DNA from 3 places in the Propionispora vibrioides genome. Region 2 is predicted to be linked to each of the others. Evidence: riboswitches for the same ligand, from Rfam matches in the RefSeq annotation. Region 2 holds a riboswitch; each other region holds the start of a gene.
The links. A riboswitch is a leader RNA that binds a small molecule or an ion and turns the genes downstream of it on or off. The one in region 2 is predicted to bind thiamine pyrophosphate.

Region 1: it holds a riboswitch for thiamine pyrophosphate, as region 2 does, so the genes downstream of both, cytX (putative hydroxymethylpyrimidine transporter CytX) here and thiC (phosphomethylpyrimidine synthase ThiC) in region 2, are expected to answer to the same signal.
Region 3: it holds a riboswitch for thiamine pyrophosphate, as region 2 does, so the genes downstream of both, thiT (energy-coupled thiamine transporter ThiT) here and thiC (phosphomethylpyrimidine synthase ThiC) in region 2, are expected to answer to the same signal.

The regions. Positions count from the first base shown of each region.
Region 1 covers NZ_FODY01000005.1:47,030-53,877, reverse strand. The annotation lists gene BMW43_RS05880 (aldo/keto reductase) at 1-407, shown strand, start outside; gene BMW43_RS21035 (hypothetical protein) at 706-879, opposite strand; gene dxs (1-deoxy-D-xylulose-5-phosphate synthase) at 1,354-3,243, shown strand; TPP riboswitch at 3,286-3,395, shown strand; gene cytX (putative hydroxymethylpyrimidine transporter CytX) at 3,592-4,806, shown strand; gene BMW43_RS05865 (hypothetical protein) at 4,835-5,107, opposite strand; gene BMW43_RS21030 (hypothetical protein) at 5,415-5,573, shown strand; gene BMW43_RS05860 (aminotransferase class I/II-fold pyridoxal phosphate-dependent enzyme) at 5,636-6,805, opposite strand; gene BMW43_RS05855 (Lrp/AsnC family transcriptional regulator) at 6,802-6,848, opposite strand, start outside.
Region 2 covers NZ_FODY01000035.1:16,919-23,766, forward strand. The annotation lists gene BMW43_RS19235 (FMN-binding glutamate synthase family protein) at 1-717, opposite strand, end outside; gene BMW43_RS19240 (type III polyketide synthase) at 1,125-2,171, shown strand; gene BMW43_RS19245 (isoprenylcysteine carboxyl methyltransferase family protein) at 2,165-2,680, shown strand; TPP riboswitch at 2,751-2,850, shown strand; gene thiC (phosphomethylpyrimidine synthase ThiC) at 2,911-4,212, shown strand; gene BMW43_RS19255 (universal stress protein) at 4,271-4,717, opposite strand; gene BMW43_RS19260 (glutamine--tRNA ligase/YqeY domain fusion protein) at 5,089-6,765, shown strand.
Region 3 covers NZ_FODY01000017.1:77,060-83,907, forward strand. The annotation lists gene BMW43_RS13605 (HAL/PAL/TAL family ammonia-lyase) at 1-1,370, shown strand, start outside; gene BMW43_RS13610 (IclR family transcriptional regulator) at 1,430-2,188, shown strand; gene BMW43_RS13615 (MalY/PatB family protein) at 2,358-3,542, shown strand; gene BMW43_RS21190 (hypothetical protein) at 3,647-3,811, shown strand; gene BMW43_RS13620 (thiamine diphosphokinase) at 3,884-4,615, shown strand; TPP riboswitch at 4,662-4,772, shown strand; gene thiT (energy-coupled thiamine transporter ThiT) at 4,835-5,461, shown strand; gene BMW43_RS13630 (hypothetical protein) at 5,547-5,729, shown strand; gene BMW43_RS13635 (aminopeptidase) at 5,835-6,848, opposite strand, start outside.

The DNA.
Region 1 (6,848 bases), on a different contig from region 2:
ACGGGGTTATGATGGTACTGAGCGGGATGTCCGATAAGGAGCAACTGTTGGACAATACGGAGTACATGAGCGACTTTCAGCCGCTTAGCCAGGCAGAGCAGGCTATTATCGAACAGGCGGTTACGATTATTAATGAGGCGATTGCCATTCCCTGCACCGCCTGCCAGTACTGTGTGGATGAATGTCCGAAAAATATAGCGATTCCCAAGTATTTTGCGCTGTACAATACGGAACAGCAAGCGGTGAGTAAGGGCTTTTCCCTGCAGCAGCTCTACTACAATAACTACACCAAAATCCATGGCAAGGCTTCGGAATGTATTGCCTGCAGGCAATGTGAGCGCCATTGCCCGCAGCATATTGAAATTACCAAGTGCCTGGAGGATGTGGCCCGGGTCTTTGAAGCATAACTTTCATTTTTCTCGGCGGGAGAGTAACCTCTAACGTTCATCCGACATAGGATACAGTAGATTCTGTATTAAGCTATGAGGAGGTTATAATCATGCGTTGGGGTGGAAATGGTGGCTTTGGACCAGGAGGTAGCTGGTTTATTATCATTATTATTATTTTGTTGTTGTTTTGCTGCATCGGTAACGATAATGACACGTCGACCTGTTGATTTTTCCATAAATAGATAGGTTGTGTCTTTACATGTTGTAGCATGAGGAAACTCACCTTACCAATCCGGAAGGTGAGTTTCTTTTTATTTCATTCTTCTTTGCCGGGAATTGCCGGATTGCCGCGAACCGGTTTACTTGACCGGCGGACTGCCGCCAGAGCGTGCCGTATGACTTCATCCACTTGATGTTTGTTTAAGCCAAAAGGACGAACCATTGACTTGACTTCGTTGCGGAACTTTTGCTCATTAAAATCAATTACCAACAGGACCACCCCTTATTGTGTCTTTACTTTATTATACGGATGAGCCGGCGGGAAGGTGAACTGTAAAATTTCTTTATGTTACCTGGTAGTCTGTAATCCCTAATTCTTAGTGTTCTTACGAGATCTTTCCGCCCTGCTTAGTTGCCGTCGGCTTGCGTATTCCCGATATGCGCACCTCCTTCGTCTTGCAGGACGAAAAATCTCTCGCAATTCATTCTATAGGTTTAGAGTTTACAGATCTCTAGTGCTCCATAAACCTTGTAAACAGAAATTGCTGACGGTCAAAATTTCGTCAGCCGGCGTGGTCGTCAGTCGACATATAGGCGTCTTGGCTGACAAAAACTTTGCCTCGCCGTAGCTTCCAGTTTCAAAGTTGGCGGAGCAGTAAAAATGAACTTTTGTGCAAAATGGCAGGGGATTTCTTCCAACATGGCGAACTATTTCCGGTATTAGTTTCAGGAGGGAGAACGAATTTTGCATACTTTCTTAGAACGTGTCAACAGTCCGCAAGATATTAAGAAGCTGACTTTTGCCGAACTTACTTTGCTGGCGGGAGAAATCCGCAGCCTGATTATTGAAACGGTAGCCCGGTCAGGCGGCCATCTGGCTCCCAATCTGGGGGTGGTGGAGCTTACCCTGGCTTTGCATAAAGTGTTTGACAGCCCACAGGATAAAATGATCTGGGATGTGGGTCACCAGTCTTATGTCCATAAAATATTGACGGGGCGGGGCGGTGCCTTGCATGAGTTGCGGCAAATGGGCGGTATCAGCGGCTTCCCGAAGCGCAGTGAAAGCGAACATGACGCGTTTGCCACCGGCCACGCCAGTACGTCCATCTCGGCGGCTGTCGGCATGGCGGTGGCGCGGGATATGTCGGGACAGGACAATCACGTGTTGGCGGTAATCGGCGACGGGTCGTTGACTGGCGGGGAAGCTTATGAAGCTTTGAATCACGCCGGGCATATCGGCACCAAACTGATTGTGGTACTGAATGACAATGAGATGTCCATTGCCAGGAATGTAGGCGCCATGTCCGGCTATCTTGCCAAAATACGGACGGCTCCCGGTTATGCGAAGGTCAAACAAGATCTTGAACATTTGCTGCGGCGTATTCCCTCGATCGGTGACCGGATGGTTCAGACGGCGGAGCGGCTGAAAGACAGTGTGCGGCATTTCTTTATTCCGGGGATGCTGTTTGAAGAGTTGGGTTTTACCTATCTCGGTCCGATCGACGGACACGATCTGGCCGACCTGACCGGACTGTTGGAAAAAGCAAAGCAAATGAGCGGCCCCGTTGTCCTCCATGTGCTGACCCGCAAAGGAAAAGGATATGCTCCAGCCGAACGAAATGCCGATATCTTTCATGGGGTAGGACCTTTTCATGCGGCAACCGGCGAGATTATCAAAAAGGACGGACCACCCACCTATACCCGGGTATTTGGTGACACCTTGCTGACCCTGGCGGAAGCCGATAAAAATATAGCCGCCATTACGGCAGCTATGCCGGAAGGAACGGGGCTAAAAGCTTTTGCCGGCCGTTTCCCGGCCCGTTTTTTTGATGTAGGTATTGCCGAACCTCATGCGGTGACCATGGCGGCGGCGATGGCCTGTGAGGGGAAGAAACCGGTCATTGCGCTTTATTCCACCTTTGGCCAGCGGGCTTATGATCAGGTGCTGCACGATGTCTGTCTGCAGGAGCTGCCGGTGGTGCTGGCTCTTGACCGGGCCGGTCTGGTAGGGGAAGACGGTCCGACGCATCACGGTGTGTTTGATTATTCCTATCTCCGGCATATACCCAATCTGATCTGCATGGCTCCGAAGGACGAGGGGGAACTGCGGCATATGCTGTATACGGCGCTGCAGGGAAATCGGCCGGTAGCCCTGCGCTACCCGCGAGGCAGCGGGATCGGGATCGGGGTCGATTTGAGTGAACCGCTGCAGGTTTTGCCTGTCGGGCAGGCCGAAGTATTACGGCTGGGGCGGGATGTTAACTTGGTTGCTATCGGCTCCATGGTAAACCCATGCCAACAAGCTGCCGCGCAATTGCAGGAACAGGGTATTGACGCCGGGGTAGTCAATGCCCGCTTTGTTAAACCGCTGGACCGGTCAGTTATTCACCTGTTAGCGGAAACCGGTCCGTTGATTACGGTGGAGGAAAATGTGCTGGCTGGCGGCTTTGGATCTGCCGTTCTGGAATGTCTTAGCGACCAGGGGCTGGCGGGTAGCCGTGTGCTGCGCCTGGGGCTGCCGGATGAGTTTATTGAGCATGGCGCTCATGCCCTGCTGCTAAAAAAGTATGGTCTCGACGCCAACGGCATTGCCAGGCAGACAGCAGGGTTTTTGCGGAAGCTCTTTCCGGAATAAATTGACCTTTTGATAAATCTGTGATACGCTGATACCAATTACATACCTGTCACAGGGGGCTGGGAAGGCCGGCTGAGATATAGACCCGATATGTCTATGACCTGTAACCTGATCTGGATAATGCCAGCGGAGGGATGACGGATAGAAGGGCCTGTTTTTAACCGTTAGCATCCGTGAGGATGCTTTTTTTATTGACCGGGCTGATGGTAATTGAAAGCAGTTTTTTTATCCCGTAGGGATGTAATACTGAACTTCCACTAAAAGCTTGGGGTCTTTGCAGTCTTTCTAATCTTTTAATGGGAGCCAGGATAAGAAAATCAATGGTTGTTAGGAAAGGAACGAACTAAGATGCAGGAAAATAACCGGACGGTACGGGGAAGTCATTTTTTATTTTTATGGTTTGGTGCGGCGGTATCAATCGCTGAGATTATGACAGGCGGTCTATTGGCGCCGCTGGGATTTAAGCAGGGACTGCTGGCGGTGCTCCTCGGTCATCTGGCCGGAACAACGCTGCTGGCCTTGGGCGGCTACATTGGTGCCCGCGAGGGAATTCCAGCCTTGTTTTCTACGCGAATTTCTTTTGGGGTATATGGCTCTTATCTTTTTTCTGCTTTAAATATTTTGCAACTGGTGGGTTGGACGGCAGTCATGATCATTTCGGCTGCCCGTTCAGCCAATGATGTGACCAGGCTGCTGTGGGGCTGGGACCAGCTGCAAGTATGGAGTCTTTTTATTGGCGCGCTGGTAGCTCTATGGATTGCGCTGGGCCGCGAAGGAGGCTGGAAAAAACTGAATATGGCTGCCGTGGTATTGCTGCTGGGCGTAACGGTGATGTTGAGCCAGGTCGTCTTTCATGATACCGGCGCTCTGACCAAAGAGGCGGTTGGCGGCATATCTTTTGGCGGGGCGTTGGAGTTGAGCGTGGTTATGCCGTTATCCTGGCTGCCGCTGATCGCCGACTACACCCGTTTTGCCCGAAACCGCCAGGGTGCCGTGTGGGGCAGTTGGGCCGGCTATTTTGTTGGCAGCTGCTGGATGTATATTATCGGCCTGGGAGCGGCACTGGTGAGCGGTAGTGCCGATCCGTCGGCCATGATGCTGGCCGCTGGTCTGGGCTTTGGCGCCCTGGGCATTATTGTGCTGGCCACTGTGACGACTACATTTATGGATGCCTATTCTGCCGGAGTCAGTTTTGCCAATCTGGTGCCGGCCTGGAATGAAAAATGGATGGCGTTAGTACTGACGGCAATCGGTACGGCACTGGCGCTTGCGGTGGATATGGAACTTTATCAGGACTTTTTGCTGGCTATTGGCTCAGTTTTTGCACCGCTATTTGCTGTTCTGTTCAGCGATTATTTCTGGCACGGCCGCCGGCAGGTGACAGCAGGTCTCTTGGTTGACTGGCCGGCGTTGGCCGTTTGGGGCATTGGGGTTTGGCTGTATTATCAAATGCTGGAGGTTGATTTTATCGCCGGCGCGACCATACCGGTCATGGTTATCACAGCCATATTGCTTAAGCTGGTGCGCCAGGTGGGAGGACAGCAAAAACAGGCCGGCATATAGCCGGCCTGTTTGGAGGAAGCGCTGTTTTTTAATAGAGTCCGAATTTTTGCGACAGCCAATAACTGGCCGGCTCCTCAATCCAGCCCATGCTGTTGTCAGTAATTTCGGCGACAAACAGTCGATCTTCGTGAGCAAGGTAACGACCGATGGCCTCGAAAATCTGGTTGGCGTCATAGAGGCTGTCCAGCAGCCACACGGACGGTAGGGCCGGTATGGCATCGCCCAAGGCGCGGAGTGCGGCGGTAAGACGGTCATAATCAGGCTGCTTGGAGCCAATGGCAAAGGTAATTGTGTAGATCATCACTGTATCCTTTCTGTTATATCCTATACAATTCGCCGACACCGTAAGGAATCCTTTCCGATTGATTCTTAAGAAAAAAACAGCAAAATAGCTCTAAGCTAAACGGAATTCAAAGAAAAAAGGGGTATACTAAAAACATCTCGGAGATACCGGGACAAATAAAGAGATGTTTTCTCCCTGATTTCATTTCTTTATTTTTTCGACCCCGCAGCCCCGGCCGGCTGCGGGGTTATTCCATTTAGGTTAGAATTTTTGGGCAATCTGTGGTATGATAATAGCAGCTAGAACAAAAGGGGGAAGCAAGCGTTTGTTTAAAAAGCTTTCGACAAAGGATAAAATCTTATCGGTGCTGTTTGTGGCATGGATTGCTATTTTGGACATTCATAACTTAACATTTATCCAGATTGCCGGTATCATTGCCATTGTGTTCTATTTTATTGCGTTATATAACAAGGTCAAGGATTAATTTTTATAAACGGAAAAGGCCGTGAAGACAGGAACGACTGTCTTTACGGCCTTTTTATATTTCTAGCGGGATAACCGTTTTACGAAACAGGCGATGCGTTCCAGGGCCTCGGCCAGATTGTCGCTGGAGGTGGCATAGGAACAGCGGACAAAGCCTTCGCCGCAGGTGCCGAAGGCATCGCCGGGGACTAAAGCCACTTTCTCTGCTTTCAACAGTTGTTCGGCAAAAGCCAAGGACGATAAGCCGGTCTCTTTAATAGAAGGAAAGATGTAAAAGGCGCCCTTGGGCTCAAAACAGGACAAACCGGCGTTGTGCAGACCGTCCAGCATGAGCCGGCGACGGAAGTTGTACTCGCCGACCATCTGCTGGACAGCCTTTTCGCCGCGCCGCAGGGCTTCAATAGCGGCGATCTGGGCAGTTATCGGCGCGCAAAGCATAGTATACTGATGAATTTTAGTCATAGCCGCAATAAAATCGGGGTTGCCCATGGCATAGCCGATGCGCCAGCCGGTCATGGCGTAGGCCTTAGAAAAACCGTCCAGCAAGATGGTACGGTCTTTCATATCCGGCAGGGAAGCAAAACAGGTATGCTGGCCGTCATAGGTCAGCTTACCGTAGATTTCGTCGGAAATGACAATGAGGTCGTACTTTTTGGCAAAACCGGCGATTTTTTCAAGCTCCTCCCGGGGCATAACGGCACCGGTGGGATTGTTGGGATAGCCGATAATTAATAGCTTGGTACGGGGTGTAACTTTGCTTTCCAGTTGCTCTACGGTTACCCGGAACTCTGTTTCCAGAGTGGTCGATACAGGCACCGGAACGCCGCCGGATAGGGTGACGCAGGCCTTGTACGATACATAGCAGGGCTCCGGGATCAGGACCTCGTCGCCGGGACAAAGCAAAGCCCGCATCGCCAGGTCAAGCGCTTCGCTTACGCCGACCGTGACCAGAATCTCGTTGCGTGGATTATAGGTAACGCCGAATTCATTTTGTTTGAGCCGGGCAATCTCTTCGCGAAGCTCCAGCAGGCCAAAGTTGGAAGTGTAGGAAGTATAGCCCCGGTGCAGGCCGTCGACACAACTGTCGCGAATATGCCAGGGCGTAATGAAGTCAGGCTCGCCTACGCCCAGTGAAATGACGTCCTCCATTTCTGAAACGATATCGAAAAAACGCCGGATGCCGGAGGGAGGGATGGAGTTGACTACCGGCGAGATGCGTTCAGCCCAGTTCATGGCGACACCACCAACCGGTGATCGGCTTCCCGGTCATCCATGA
Region 2 (6,848 bases):
CATCGTGATGTAGTCTTTGGTGGAGCTTTTGCCCGGCATCCGTGAGTAAATGGTGGCGGGGCTTTTTTCATGCTCCAACTGCCAGGTTTTTTGCAGGTGCTCGTCTTTGGGAATGGTAATCGGTTCTTCGACAGCGCCGCCCCAGGCACCCTGGCCGAGCTGAATTTCAATGGCGTCCAACTGGCTAAGCTGTTCCTGACCACTGAGAAAGCCGCCACGGTGATATTGGCCGATCAAAAAACGGGCCGCCTTTCTTTCCTCCTGCGTAACAGCTGATTCACCGGTATTGGTGGACGTTCCGGCCAGGGCCGCACCCTGGGCCAGGGCTTCTTTCATCGCCAGGCTCAAAGAGCCGCCATAGGACATACCGGTAATCATGATCGGTATGTCCAGCAGCAGCGGTTTTTTCGCGGTTGGTCCGATCACCGTCCTGGTGCTTACTTCTTTCAGGCTGGCGGTTGGCAGGGAAAAAAGCTGCCGCGGATTGAGCAGGATGTCCTGCCAGGGAGAGCGTACAACCGGGCTGCCTAACGGTCTTGACAGTACGGTGCCTGATTCGGCCCGCATGGCCGCCTCGATGGCTGCCCGGGGAGTGAGCTTTTCCAGAGCGGTAACCAATAGGAAGGGATTGTCTTCATAAGCTTCAGTCATCATTTTTACCATGGCTTCATCCATGACCGGGTCCAGCATTTTCATTGCCAGTAAACTAAGCAGCATAACGCGGCCTCCTTTAATACAAGCAGTTTAGGCGTGTCGACATGAGTGTTCATCACCCATCTTCCGGCGTAGTTTCCGTCGTACTGCGTTAAATTTCCTCGAAATACGTCCGGTATTTCTGCGGAAATTTGCCTTGTCCGGCGAAAAAATCCGCTCGAAATCTGAGCAAGTCAACTCGTGCCAACACGCTTTAATTAGTTTCTAGTATCCCCACATGGGTTAAATCTATAAGCTGCCGGTAAAGTTTTACGAAAGTCTGGCCCTTTTTAGCATATATATACACTGTTACGGTTGCTGGGAAAGGCCGTGACTTTGCATGCGGCGGCCATCGCCGGTCTGCGCGAGGGAGTAAGGCCGGTTTATTAAGGGAGGCCACCGGCTAACTAGTAAAGTGAGGGCGTGATGATATGAGTGGGGCCAGAATCATGGCAGTAGGCACGGCAGTGCCGTCATATTGTGTCAGGCAGGAAGAAGTCAAAGCATTGGTAGCCGGTGTATTTAAAGAAAGAATGAGCCGTTTAGATAAGCTGTTGACTGTATTCGACAATACGGGAATTGAAACCCGGCATTTGGTATGTCCGCTGGAGTGGTATACCGTTCCTCATGGCTTTGCTGAGGCCAATGCTTTATATCAGACCCAGGCCTTAGAACTGGCTGAACAGGCGGCCCGGGCAGCCATTCACCAGGCCGGCGCCGGACCCGGCGATATTGGTGCCGTTTTTTTTATTTCCTCTACCGGTATTGCCACACCGACGCTGGATACAAAACTACTGTCCCGGTTGGGCTTGTCCCGCCATACCGTCCGTTTGCCGCTTTGGGGGTTGGGCTGCGCCGGTGGAGCCGCCGGTCTGGCACGAGCCGCGGAATATGTAAAAGCGCTGCCAGAGAAATTGGTGCTGCTGGTGGTTGTGGAATTATGCAGTCTAACCTTTCAGCATGGCGACGCCTCCAAGGCCAATGTCGTCGGAACGGGACTTTTTTCGGATGGCGCCGCCGCTGTTGTGCTGGGAGCAACAGGTCATGGCCCGGTGCTGCTTGATAGCTATAGTACGTTATTTGACAATACCGCTGCGATTATGGGCTGGGATGTGGTGGAATCGGGCTTTAAAGTACGCTTTTCCCGCGACATTCCTTCGCTCATTAGGGAACGGCTGCCTGGTGTGATGGAACAGGCCTGTTGCTATTGGGGCGTGGAGCAGGAAAAAATCCAGCATTATCTTGTGCATCCCGGCGGTGTGAAAGTGTTGCAGGCCTATGAAGACAGCCTGGCTCTGGCACCGGGGACTTTCTGCCTGGCCTACGAGGTACTGGCCCGCTATGGCAATATGTCCAGCGCCTCCATTTGCTTTGTGTTGGCGGACTTTTTGCGCAAAACGGAACCGGCCGGCCAGTATGGGATATTGCTATCCATGGGCCCCGGTTTTTGCGCCGAGCAGGTATTGTTTCAATGGTAGCGGTAGGTTTTTATCTATTGCTGGGCTGTCTGGTTTGCCAGCGTCTGGGAGAACTGCTGCTGGCCCGGCGAAATCGGACCTGGTTGCTTAAACAAGGGGCAAAGGAATTTGGCAAAAGGCATTATCCGTTGTTTTTTCTGCTGCATATAGCCTGGTTTAGTTGTCTGCTGAGCGAAAGCCTGTATAACGGACCGACGCTGCACAGCTTTTGGTATATATGGGGCGTGGGACTGGCAGTGGCTCAGGTCCTCCGGTATTGGTGCATGGGGAGTTTAGGGCGCTATTGGAACACCCGGATTTTAATCGTACCGGGAGCGGCGCGGATACGGCGCGGCCCTTACCGCTATGTGCCGCATCCCAATTATGTGGCGGTCTGTTTGGAATTATTTTGTATTCCCATGATCTTTGACGCTATGGTAACGGCCCTGCTATTTTCCCTGCTTAATCTTATCTTGCTGGTAGGCGTCCGGGTCCCGACTGAGAACAAGGCTTTACGGCTGCTGCAATAAGCGAGGGAAAAAGTAGCTGGACAAAGAAAGTAAAATACATTACAATTTTTATAGACAATCATATATGACACAACATAGCTGGGGGCGCCGTGTGGCTGAGAGGAATGATTTCCGACCCTTGGAACCTGATGTGGTTAGCACCACCGTAGGGATAGCTTAGAACAATGAAATGACGGGCTGCTCTAGGCAGCCCGTTTTTTATTTATACATAATCTTAAAGGGGGAGCATGATGAATTACACAACACAAATGGATGCCGCTAAAAAAGGAATTATTACCCGGCAGATGGAGCTTGTGGCCCAAAAGGAAAGAATGGAAGTAACCCGGCTGCGGGACTTAATTGCCGAGGGAAAGGTCGTCATACCGGCCAACAAACATCACACCAGCCTGGCCCCGGAAGGCGTGGGCGCCGGACTGCGGACAAAAATCAACGTCAATCTGGGCGTGTCGAAAGACTGCTGCGATCTTGACCTGGAACTGGAAAAGGCCAGAAAAGCGATCGACTTAAAAGCAGAAGCGATTATGGATTTGAGCTGTTATGGCAAGACACAGGAGTTTCGCCGTAAATTGATTGATTTTTCGCCGGCCATGATTGGCACGGTGCCCATGTATGATGCGGTAGGGATGCTGGACAAGGAGCTAAAGGATATTACCGCTGATGAGTTTTTCCAGGTGGTCGAACGGCATGCCCAGGATGGAGTTGACTTCATGACCATTCACTGTGGCATTAACCGGGCTACGGCCGAACGTATCAAACGAAATAAGCGGCTTACCCACATTGTTTCCCGAGGCGGGTCGCTGTTGTTTGCCTGGATGGAACTCAATCAGCGGGAAAATCCTTTTTATGAGCAATATGATAGACTGCTGGACCTGTGCGAACAATATGATGTAACCATCAGTCTGGGCGATGCCTGCCGGCCGGGTTGTATCCAGGACGCTACCGACGCATCACAGATTGAAGAGTTAATTACACTGGGAGAGCTGACTAAACGGGCCTGGGAACGAAATGTTCAGGTTATGATTGAAGGGCCCGGCCATATGGCGCTCAATGAAATTGCCGGTAATATGATGCTGGAAAAGCGGTTGTGCCATGGCGCACCGTTCTATGTGCTGGGACCGCTGGTGACTGATGTGGCGCCCGGCTATGATCATATCACCAGTGCTATTGGCGGAGCTATCGCGGCAGCTAATGGCGCCGACTTTTTGTGCTATGTCACGCCGGCGGAGCATCTCAGACTGCCTGATCTGGAGGATATGAAAGAAGGAATTATCGCCTCCCGGATTGCCGCCCATGCGGCGGATATCGCCAAGGGAATTCCAGGTGCCCGCGAATGGGATAATGCGATGAGTGCGGCCAGGGCCGATGTTAACTTCCCCAAAATGATCGAATTGGCTATTGATCCGGAAAAAGCCAGACGCTATCGGGAATCGTCGGCACCGGAAGCGGAAGATACCTGTACCATGTGCGGCAAGATGTGTCCGATGAAAAATATGAAAAAACTGATGAATGGCGAGGACTTGTGCATTAAATAAAAAAGAGAGGCGTTCCGGAGCGGTAATCATTCCGGGCGCCTCTCTTTATATGTGTAATTTATTTAATGACCATAACCGGGCACTTGGCATGATGTAAAACATAATGGCTCACGCTGCCCATGACTAGCTCTTTCAGTACACCCAGGCCCCGTCGTCCCATCACAATAACATCATAGCCTTGGGTCTGGGCGAAGCCGGGAATCCGCTCTGCCGGTGAGCCCAGTTCCAGAAAGGTGGCACTGTGTACCTCCGGCGGCAACAAGCCAACCGCCTCTGCCAGGACATGGTTGCCGAATTCCTCGGCATTTTCCATAAAATCTTCCGGAATATACGTGGTTCCCAGCGGTGCATATACCTGTAAATCTTTAAAAGAAATCATAACATGCAACAAGCCTACGGTGGCGCCGGTGCAAGCGGCCAGATAGCCGGCATGCTGGACCGCCTTATAGGAGTTGGGAGAACCGTCGACAGGGACCAGAATTTTTTTGTATTGTACTGCGTTCATTCGTTAATCCCCCTTTGCTTACATGTAATTAAATAGAATCACCTACTGGTTGCGGGCTGGCTTACGAAAAAATTCTTGCTTGGCAACGAGTAAGGTAAAGAGAATTTATCTATACTATTATAATAATGTAATTTTCTGTATATGTCAAAATTTACGGCAGGAATAGCTTTCTAATACTAAAAAAATTTGCTATAATTTCCTTTATGGTACATACATGCAGGAAATACTGGCTTTATAGCGAAAAGCAAAACAATATTATGCTAATGGTCCGTCTATTCTAAAACCATAATGACTTCACGGGCCTTTTCCCGCGAATTTTTTTACGCTTTCAAAGTAGACAGACCATTAGACTGTGGCAAAGGAGTAGGAATATGACGACCAATCCGGGAGTAGCTTCTAACTTTATTCACGATATAATTAATGAAGATCTGAAAAACAACAAACATGACAGCAGGGTTCATACCCGTTTCCCGCCGGAACCGAACGGCTATCTGCATATTGGACACGCCAAATCTATCTGTTTAAATTTTGGTACGGCTGCCAAATACGAGGGACTGTGCAATCTCCGGTTTGACGATACCAATCCCAGCAAAGAGGATGTCGAATATGTCGACTCCATCAAAGAAGATGTAAAATGGCTGGGGTTTGACTGGGATGACCGGATGTTTTATGCTTCCGATTATTTTGCTAAACTTTACGGATATGCCGTACAGCTGATTAAATCGGGTAAAGCCTATGTATGCGATTTAGATGCCCAAAGCATTAGAGAATACCGTGGCACCCTGACCGAGCCGGGCAAGGAAAGCCCTTACCGTAACCGTTCGGTAGAGGAAAACCTGGACCTTTTTGAGCGTATGAGGCAGGGAGAATTTGCCGATGGTTCACGGGTGTTAAGAGCAAAAATAGATATGGCTTCGCCGAACTTAAACATGCGTGATCCAGTATTGTACCGGATTTTGCGGGCCAATCATCACCGTACCGGCGATGCCTGGTGTATCTATCCGATGTATGACTATGCCCATCCGATTTCCGACGCCATAGAAGGGATTACCCATTCCATTTGTACATTGGAATTTGAAGCGCACCGTCCGCTCTATGACTGGGTGCTGGAGGCGCTCGAAATTGAAGACCGGCCGCAGCAAATTGAATTTGCCCGGCTGAATTTGACCAATACGGTGATGAGCAAGCGGCATCTGCGGACTTTGGTGGAGGAAGGACAGGTAAACGGCTGGGATGATCCCCGCATGCCGACCATTTCCGGACTGCGCCGGCGGGGCTATACACCGGAGGCTATCCGTGATTTTTGTGAACGTATTGGCATTTCCAAGAGCAACAGTACGGTAGACGTGGCTTTGCTGGAACATTGCATCCGGGAGGATTTAAACAGCCGGGCGGCACGGGTAATGGCGGTTCTGCGCCCCTTAAAGCTTGTCATCACAAACTATCCGGAAAATACGGTCGAAGAATTGGAAGCGGAAAATAATCCGGAAAATCCGGATATGGGTAAACGGAGCATTCCTTTCTCCCGGGTAATATATATAGAGCAAGAGGATTTTATGGAGAATCCCCCTAAGAAGTTTTTCCGGCTGGCGCCTGGACAGGAGGTTCGGCTAAAGCACGCCTACATTATCAAATGCGAACAGGTCATTAAAGATGAAGTTAGCGGCGAAGTCAAGGAAATTCACTGCACCTATGATCCGGATACCAAAAGCGGCGGTATTGCCAGCGGACGTAAGGTAAAAGGTACGCTGCACTGGGTTTGTGCGGAGCGGGCTGTTGATGCCGAAGTGCATCTTTATGATTATTTATTTAAAGATGACGCGGACTCGGAAGAAGGAGCCTTGTTTAATCCTGACTCACTGGAAATACTTACCGCCTGTAAGGTGGAGCCAGGTTTGCTTGATACTGTAGCGGGAACCCGTTACCAGTTCTTACGGCAGGGGTATTTTTGTACCGATCTGGATTCTACTCGCAGCAAACTTATTTTTAACCGCATTGTGGGTTTGCGTGATTCCTGGGCGAAAAACCAGAATAAGAGCAATGGATAAATAAAGCAGCCGGAGGCAAGTCATCCGGCTGTTTCTTATAAGAAGCCGGTTCATCGGTTAAAATACAGACTGATCGAATTCTG
Region 3 (6,848 bases), on a different contig from region 2:
TATATTCTCATGCAGTGGGGCTTGGCGCACCGTTTGACAGTCAGATTGCCCGTCTGGCCATGCTGTTTAGGGCCAATGTCCTATCACGCGGCCATTCCGGGGTAAGACCGGAATTGATTGACCGCATTCTGCTGCTACTCAATGCCGGTATCATCCCGCAAATGCCGCAGATCGGCTCACTGGGCGTCGGCGATTTGCAGCCTATGGCACATCTGGGACTGTGCCTGGCCGGCTATCCGGAAGGGCGTGTAGTGTATCAGGGACAGGTGGAAACCGCCGATACGGCTCTAGCTAAGGCCGGGATCAGTCCGGTGGAGTTTTCGCTGGCGGCCCGGGAGGCGCTGGCCTTGATGAGTGGCAGTACGGTTATGCTGGCAGCGGCTGTACATTGCTACTATGTGGCGTCCAAGCGGATCGTGGCGGCTGAGGCGGCCTTGGCCCTCAACCTGGAGGCCATACGCGGCGAACGGCAGGCTTTTGATTTTCGTATTCATGCCGCCAGAGGGATTGCGGCGCAGGTGGAAACAGCAAAAAATATTTGTGCTTTGACGGCGGGTAGCTCCTGGATGTCTGAGGCAGGCCGGCAAAGGCTGGGCGAAAACCAGCCCCGGGTGCAGGATGCCGTCAGCTTCCGGTCCAGTGCGCAGGTACATGGCGCTGTACGGGATGTTCTGCAATATATTGAAACCATTTTAGAACGGGAACTGAACGCCTCCACCGATAACCCTTTGCTATTCGAATCGGACCAGGGCTATGAAAGCATGAGCGGTGGCAATTTCCACGGGGCGCTGCTAGCCTATGCCATGGATTTTCTGGCCATTGTATTTACCGATTTGGCCGTATTGTCTGAACGGCGTTCAGCCCGCCTGCTTGACCCGGTCATGAGTTATGGTTTGCCGTCCAATCTGGCCGGCGGCCAGGTTGGGCTTAATACAGGCTTTGCCCTGGTGCAGGCCGATGCGGCGGCTTTAATCGGTGAGATGCGAATCCTGGCGGCGCCGGCCAGCATTGGGTCGGTCCCCAGTAAGAGCAATCAGGAAGATCACAACAGTATGGGCATGGGCGCTGTACGCAAGGCCATGCTGGTTCTGGAGCATCTTAATAAGGTCCTGGCAGTGGAAATGCTGTGTGCGGCTCAGGCAATTGAACTGATTGCCGGCAATATGCAAGGCCTTTCACTGGGAATAGGCACGCAGGCCATTTATGGTTGCCTGCGCCAGCATACTCAGGGTATGCAGAACGACCGGTATATCCGGGAAGATTTATACCGGGTTATTGAATTGATTGACCAATCCGAATTTATTCGTATAATTAAGTTATATGAAGCGCAAGGGTGTCCGATAGCGGAAACGGCGGCCGGAATCGGATGAGCGTAACGCTCCTGCCGAAGTTTGCAGAAGATAACAGTCTTTAGATGGGAAGATTCATCATGGGAGAAGCACAAACATTAGCCAAAGCACTGGATATTTTATTTGCTATCGCGGCTACGGGGACACAACTGTCGGTAAGCGAGATTGCCAGCCAGGTGAACATTCCCGAGAGCACGGCCTACCGGCTGCTGCGAACGCTGGAACAGAACGGGATCGTAGAGCGCAAAATAAAAGGGAAAATCAGCCTTGGTTTTCGCATTTTGGATTTGGCGCGCTGCCTGTATCAGGAGATGGACCGGGAGCTGTTCATTATTGCCCGCCCGATTATGGAAGGTCTGACTGAAGAGTGTGGCGAGACTTCGGTCTTAATGGTGCGCAGCGGCATCCATGCTGTTTGTATTCAGTCGGTGGAAAGCCAGCGGGCCATTCGCTTTTCCCTGCCGAACGGCCGGATTCTACCCTTGCATGTCAGTGCTTCCGGTAAAGTCATTTTGGCGTTTGAGGATAAAACAGTGATTGAACAGGTGCTTGCACATATCGGTGATCCCGGGCCTGTTGCCCGCGATTTGGAGACCATAAGGCAGCAAGGGTGCAGTATAACCGTCGCGGAAATTGATCAGGATGTGATGGGCATCGGCGTTCCCGTCTATGACGCCTATGGGCGGATTATGGCCAGCCTGACCATTGCCGGGCCGGTGGAACGCATGCAAAAGCAAGACCTGGCGGCGCTGGCGCAGACCGTCCGGCAGGCAGCCGGACAAATTTCGGGACGTCTCCAGCACCAGGAGACGAGTGCTGCATCCGGTGGAAAAGTGTAGTATGGCATCGAGAATTTTTGCCGTCAGGCGAGGCGGAGAAGGCGCGCCTATCGGCCATAGGTAAGCCGACGACAACGAAGACTGACGGCAAAAAGGCCGGTGATCTGCTACAGATTTTCGCCGGATGCAGCACTAGGCAGTAAATGCAGATAAAGGAGAAGATTTGGCTATGAAATATGATTTTGATACCGTAATTGACAGGACCAATAATTTTGCCGCTAAATATGATGAAATAGGCTTAAAATTCGGCCGGGAGGATTTGGTCCCCCTGTGGGTGGCCGATATGGACTTTCGCACGGCCGAACCTATTATCGAAGCCATCCGGCAGCGGGCTGAGCAAGGTATATTCGGCTATACGTCACGGCCTAAGTCCTACTTTGCGGCAGTCAGCGAGTGGCTTAGCCGGCGCCATGGCTGGTCGGCCGATCCAAGTCTGATGCTACATAGCCCCGGTGTGGTTCCTTCGTTAAGTATGATGATTCAACATTTTACCGAGCCGGGAGATAAGATCATTATTCAGTCGCCGGTATACTATCCGTTCTTTGACGTGGTGCGCAGCCATGGCCGGCAGCTATTGGAGAATCCCCTGAAAAATGTGAATGGCCGGTATGAGATGGATTATGATCACTTGGCAGAACTTGCAGCCCAGGGTGCGAAATATCTGCTTTTGTGCAGTCCCCACAATCCGGTGGGGCGTGTCTGGCACAAGGACGAGCTGGTCCGGCTGGGCCAGCTCTGCCTGCGCCACGGCGTTACCGTGATTGCCGATGAAATCCACTCTGATCTGGTCTATTCCGCACATAAGCATATCCCCTTTGCCAGTATCTCGGAAGAATTCCGGCAGAATACCATTACCTGTATTGCGCCAAGCAAAACCTTTAATCTGGCCGGGTTGCAGGCTTCCATTGTCATTTTCCCCAACCGCGAATACAAAGCCCGGTTTGATGCGATTTTAGGAAACCTGGATATCCGCCGCAACAATTGCTTTAGTCTGGTGGCGGTGGAAGCGGCCTATCGTCAGGGCGAGGAGTGGCTGGAGCAGGTCAATGCCTATATAAAGGACAATTTTGCCTATATCGGTGATTTCTGCCGGACCCATATTCCCGAAATTAAGCCTAATGAGCCGGAAGGAACGTACCTGGTCTGGCTGGATTGTCGTGAACTGGGCTTGAACCGTACCGAACTGCACGATTTTATGCTGAACGAGGCCAAGCTGGCTCTGGACGACGGCTTCTGGTTCAGTGAACAGGCTGACGGCTATATGCGCCTCAACGCCGCCTGCCCGCGCAGTATTCTGACCAAGGCGCTGACCCAGCTTAAACAGGCAATTGCCGCACGCCGGGACAAGGACTGAGTCCTTCCCGGCCGGTGGCCAAAGGAATTTTACTTTTTTCCTCCCCTCATGGTGTGGTATAATTACTTATGGATAGTAATTATTTGCAATTGGAGGTCAGAGCCATGAGTCAGGAACTATGGAAAGAAGTGGAGCAATTGCAAGAAAAATTGCATGATACTATCAGCAAAAAAGGCGTAGGATCACCGGAAGCCATCCGGGTTATGCAAGCGTTCCGGGAAAAAATGGACGAATATAAACGATGTACGAAGAAACCGCTAGAGCCATAGGGCTCTTTTTTCTTACCGTGCTAATCCTTGTCGTTGCCGGGACAAAAAGAAAGAGAACAGGAGACTGCCAGTATGAACCATGTGATACGATTGCCACAATTGGACTGCCTATTCCCCGGCCCGGCACCGGAACGGGAGGTCCTGCTGGCAGCCGGCGGCCGGGCGCCGCAGCCGGTCTGGCTGAAAGAGGCCGCTGCCGGCCGCGCCGTCTGGTGCGTCGACCACGGCATTGACTGCTGCCAACGCAGCCGGATTGTCCCTGAACGGGTGATTGGTGACGGCGACAGCGCCAGCGGGGCCGGCTGGGCCTGGGGCCGGCAACTGGGAGTGCCGATGGAGGAATATCCGGCCGAAAAAAATCTTACCGACCTGCAGCTTGCCCTGCAAACCGCCAGCACGGTATACCGCCAGGCAGCTGTGGTGGTTACCGGCGTCTGGGGCGGACGGTTTGATCATGCCTTTAGCAATATCTATTCACTGACAGGCTGCGCCGCCTTGGGCCTTTCCCGCTGTCTGGCCGCCGACCAGACGGAGGTACTCCTCCTGTTGCAAGGCGAAGACGCGGTCCGGCTTACCTGGCGCGCTGCGCCTGAGGTTATATCTCTTCTGCCTTTGTCCGGCACCTGCAGCGGCGTGAGTATCCAGGGCGTCCACTGGCCGCTGGACAGGGTGGAACTGCTGAGCACCCTGCCTTATGCCGTCAGCAACCGCCCGGCCGCGGCCGAGGTCAGCGTGGCCCTGGCCAGCGGCAGTCTGGGGGTCTACCTGTGCTGGCAGAGCGCTCATGTAGCGGCGGACAGTTGACAGGACAGATGGCGCGCTATAGAATAATAACCATAAAAAGAGCATAACACTGTGCTAGGGGTGCCAGGTGCGGAGCACTAGGCTGAGAAATGATCTAATCATTAACCCTTCACCTGATCTGGGTCATGCCAGCGTAGGGAAGCGAAACGTTTTTTAACCGCATTCCTCGGGAATGCGGTTTTTTGCATAGCTGATATGATTACATAGGAGATGAGAAAGATGGAAGAGACAACCTGGTTGAGCGCTATCTGGCTGCTTTCCGAAAACCCGGCCAGTCTATTTGCCCTGATCGGAATGGTAGCGCTGCTGGTAGCGTTTGCTTATATCAAAAAAATCACCATTCATACCCGGCTGCTGGTTCATATCGGTCTGGCGCTGGCTCTGACGGTGGTGCTGCACACCTTCCGGCTGTATCATATGCCTCAGGGCGGCAGTGTCACCTTGGGAGCCATGCTGCCGCTCCTGTTGCTGTCCTTCCGTTACGGGCCGGTAGTGGGTTATCTGGCGGGTTTTGTTTACGGGCTGCTTAACCTGCTGCAGGACCCTTATATTTTGCATCCCGTCCAGGTGCTGTTTGATTATCCCCTGCCGTACATGGCCATGGGCTTGGCCGGCTTTTTCCGGGACCGGCCGTTTTTAGGTGCGACGGTTGCCGTAGTCGGCCGGTTTATCTGTCATTTTATATCGGGCGTTGTTTTTTTCGCCAGCTATGCGCCGGAGGGGATGTCTCCCTATTGGTATTCCCTGGTGTTTAACGGCAGCTACCTGCTGCCGGAGCTAGTCATTTGCCTGGTTATTCTTAAAGTACTGCCGGTTGGCAGAGTGCTGCGGACCATCCCAAAATAACCGGCCTTTTCCAGTGCCTGTTTTTCATATTTTTGTGGCGGCGGGGCAAACTAACAGCGTAATTCAATCGGGAAGGAGTAGCGCTATGAAAAAGAGAAGACCTGCTTACGCGCCCAATGAACGGGGCTATTTTGAACCGGTTCGCCGCAAGGTGTATTCGTCGAAACATGTCCGGATCTTTCCCGACCCGATTGCCGACGATATTGTGGCCAACAATATTTCCAATGTAGAATTTGACTATACCTATGACCGGGGAGAGCTGATCTGACAGCTCTCCCTTTTGTTTTACCTTGATCAGTAGCTGGCCCGAGACTAACATGGTCGACCGGCAATGCCGGAGAAAAAAGAAAAAGCGCCCGACCGGGCGCTTAAATCAGAAGGCAAAATTGCCGTTTTTAAAAACAGGAACTTGCTGTCCCTGCCGGGTGGTGCCGATGATTTCCAGATCGGCGGTGCCGAGCATAAAATCCTCGTGGACCAGTGAATCGTTCACGCCTTTTTGCGCCAGTTCTTCCGGCGTGTAGTTCTCGCTGTTGGCGAGGCAGACCGGATAGGCCTTGCCGAAGGCTAAATGGCAGGAGGCGTTTTCATCGAATAGAGTGTTGTAAAACAGAATGTTGGCATTGGAGATAGGAGAGTCGAAGGGTACCAGTGCCACTTCGCCCAGATAGCTGGCTCCTTCGTCAGTTTCCAACAGATGTTTCAGGCTTTCGTAGCCTGTTTTGGCTGTGAAATCGACAATTTTGCCGTCGGTGAAGGTCAGCGTGAAGCCGTCGATCAGATTGCCGTTGTAGTTAAGCGGCTTGGAACTGACGACCTTGCCATTGACGCCTGTCCGTTGAGGCAGGGTGAAGACTTCCTCGGTCGGCATGTTGGCGATGAATTCCCGGCCGGCCGGCGTGTGCTCAGAGCCGCCCAGCCAGATATGGCCTTCCGGCAGCTCGACGGTCAGGTCGGTACCCAGCGAATTTTTATAATGAAGCGTTTTAAAGTTGTGGCTGTTTAGGAAATCCAGCCGCTGTTGCAGGTTTTGCTTGTGGCTGTTCCAGGCGGCCACCGGATCGGGAGTATCCACCCGCACGACCTGGCAGATCAGTTCCCAGAGTCTGGCGATGGCCGCTTCCTCCGACAGGTCCGGGAATACCTTCCTGGCCCAGGCCGCGGTGGGAACGGACACGACGCACCAGGTGTTCTGATTACTCATCAGACGCTCCCGGTATTCGCGCAGCGCTGTGCTGCCGGCCTTCTGGGCCTTGGCGATGCGCCCCGGTTCAATGTCCTTCAGCAGTTCGGGATCGGAGGCGGCAATGCTGACGAAAGCGGCCCCCTGCCGCACGTAGGTCATGTACAGCTCTTTTTGCCAGTCGGGATATTCGCTGAATACTTC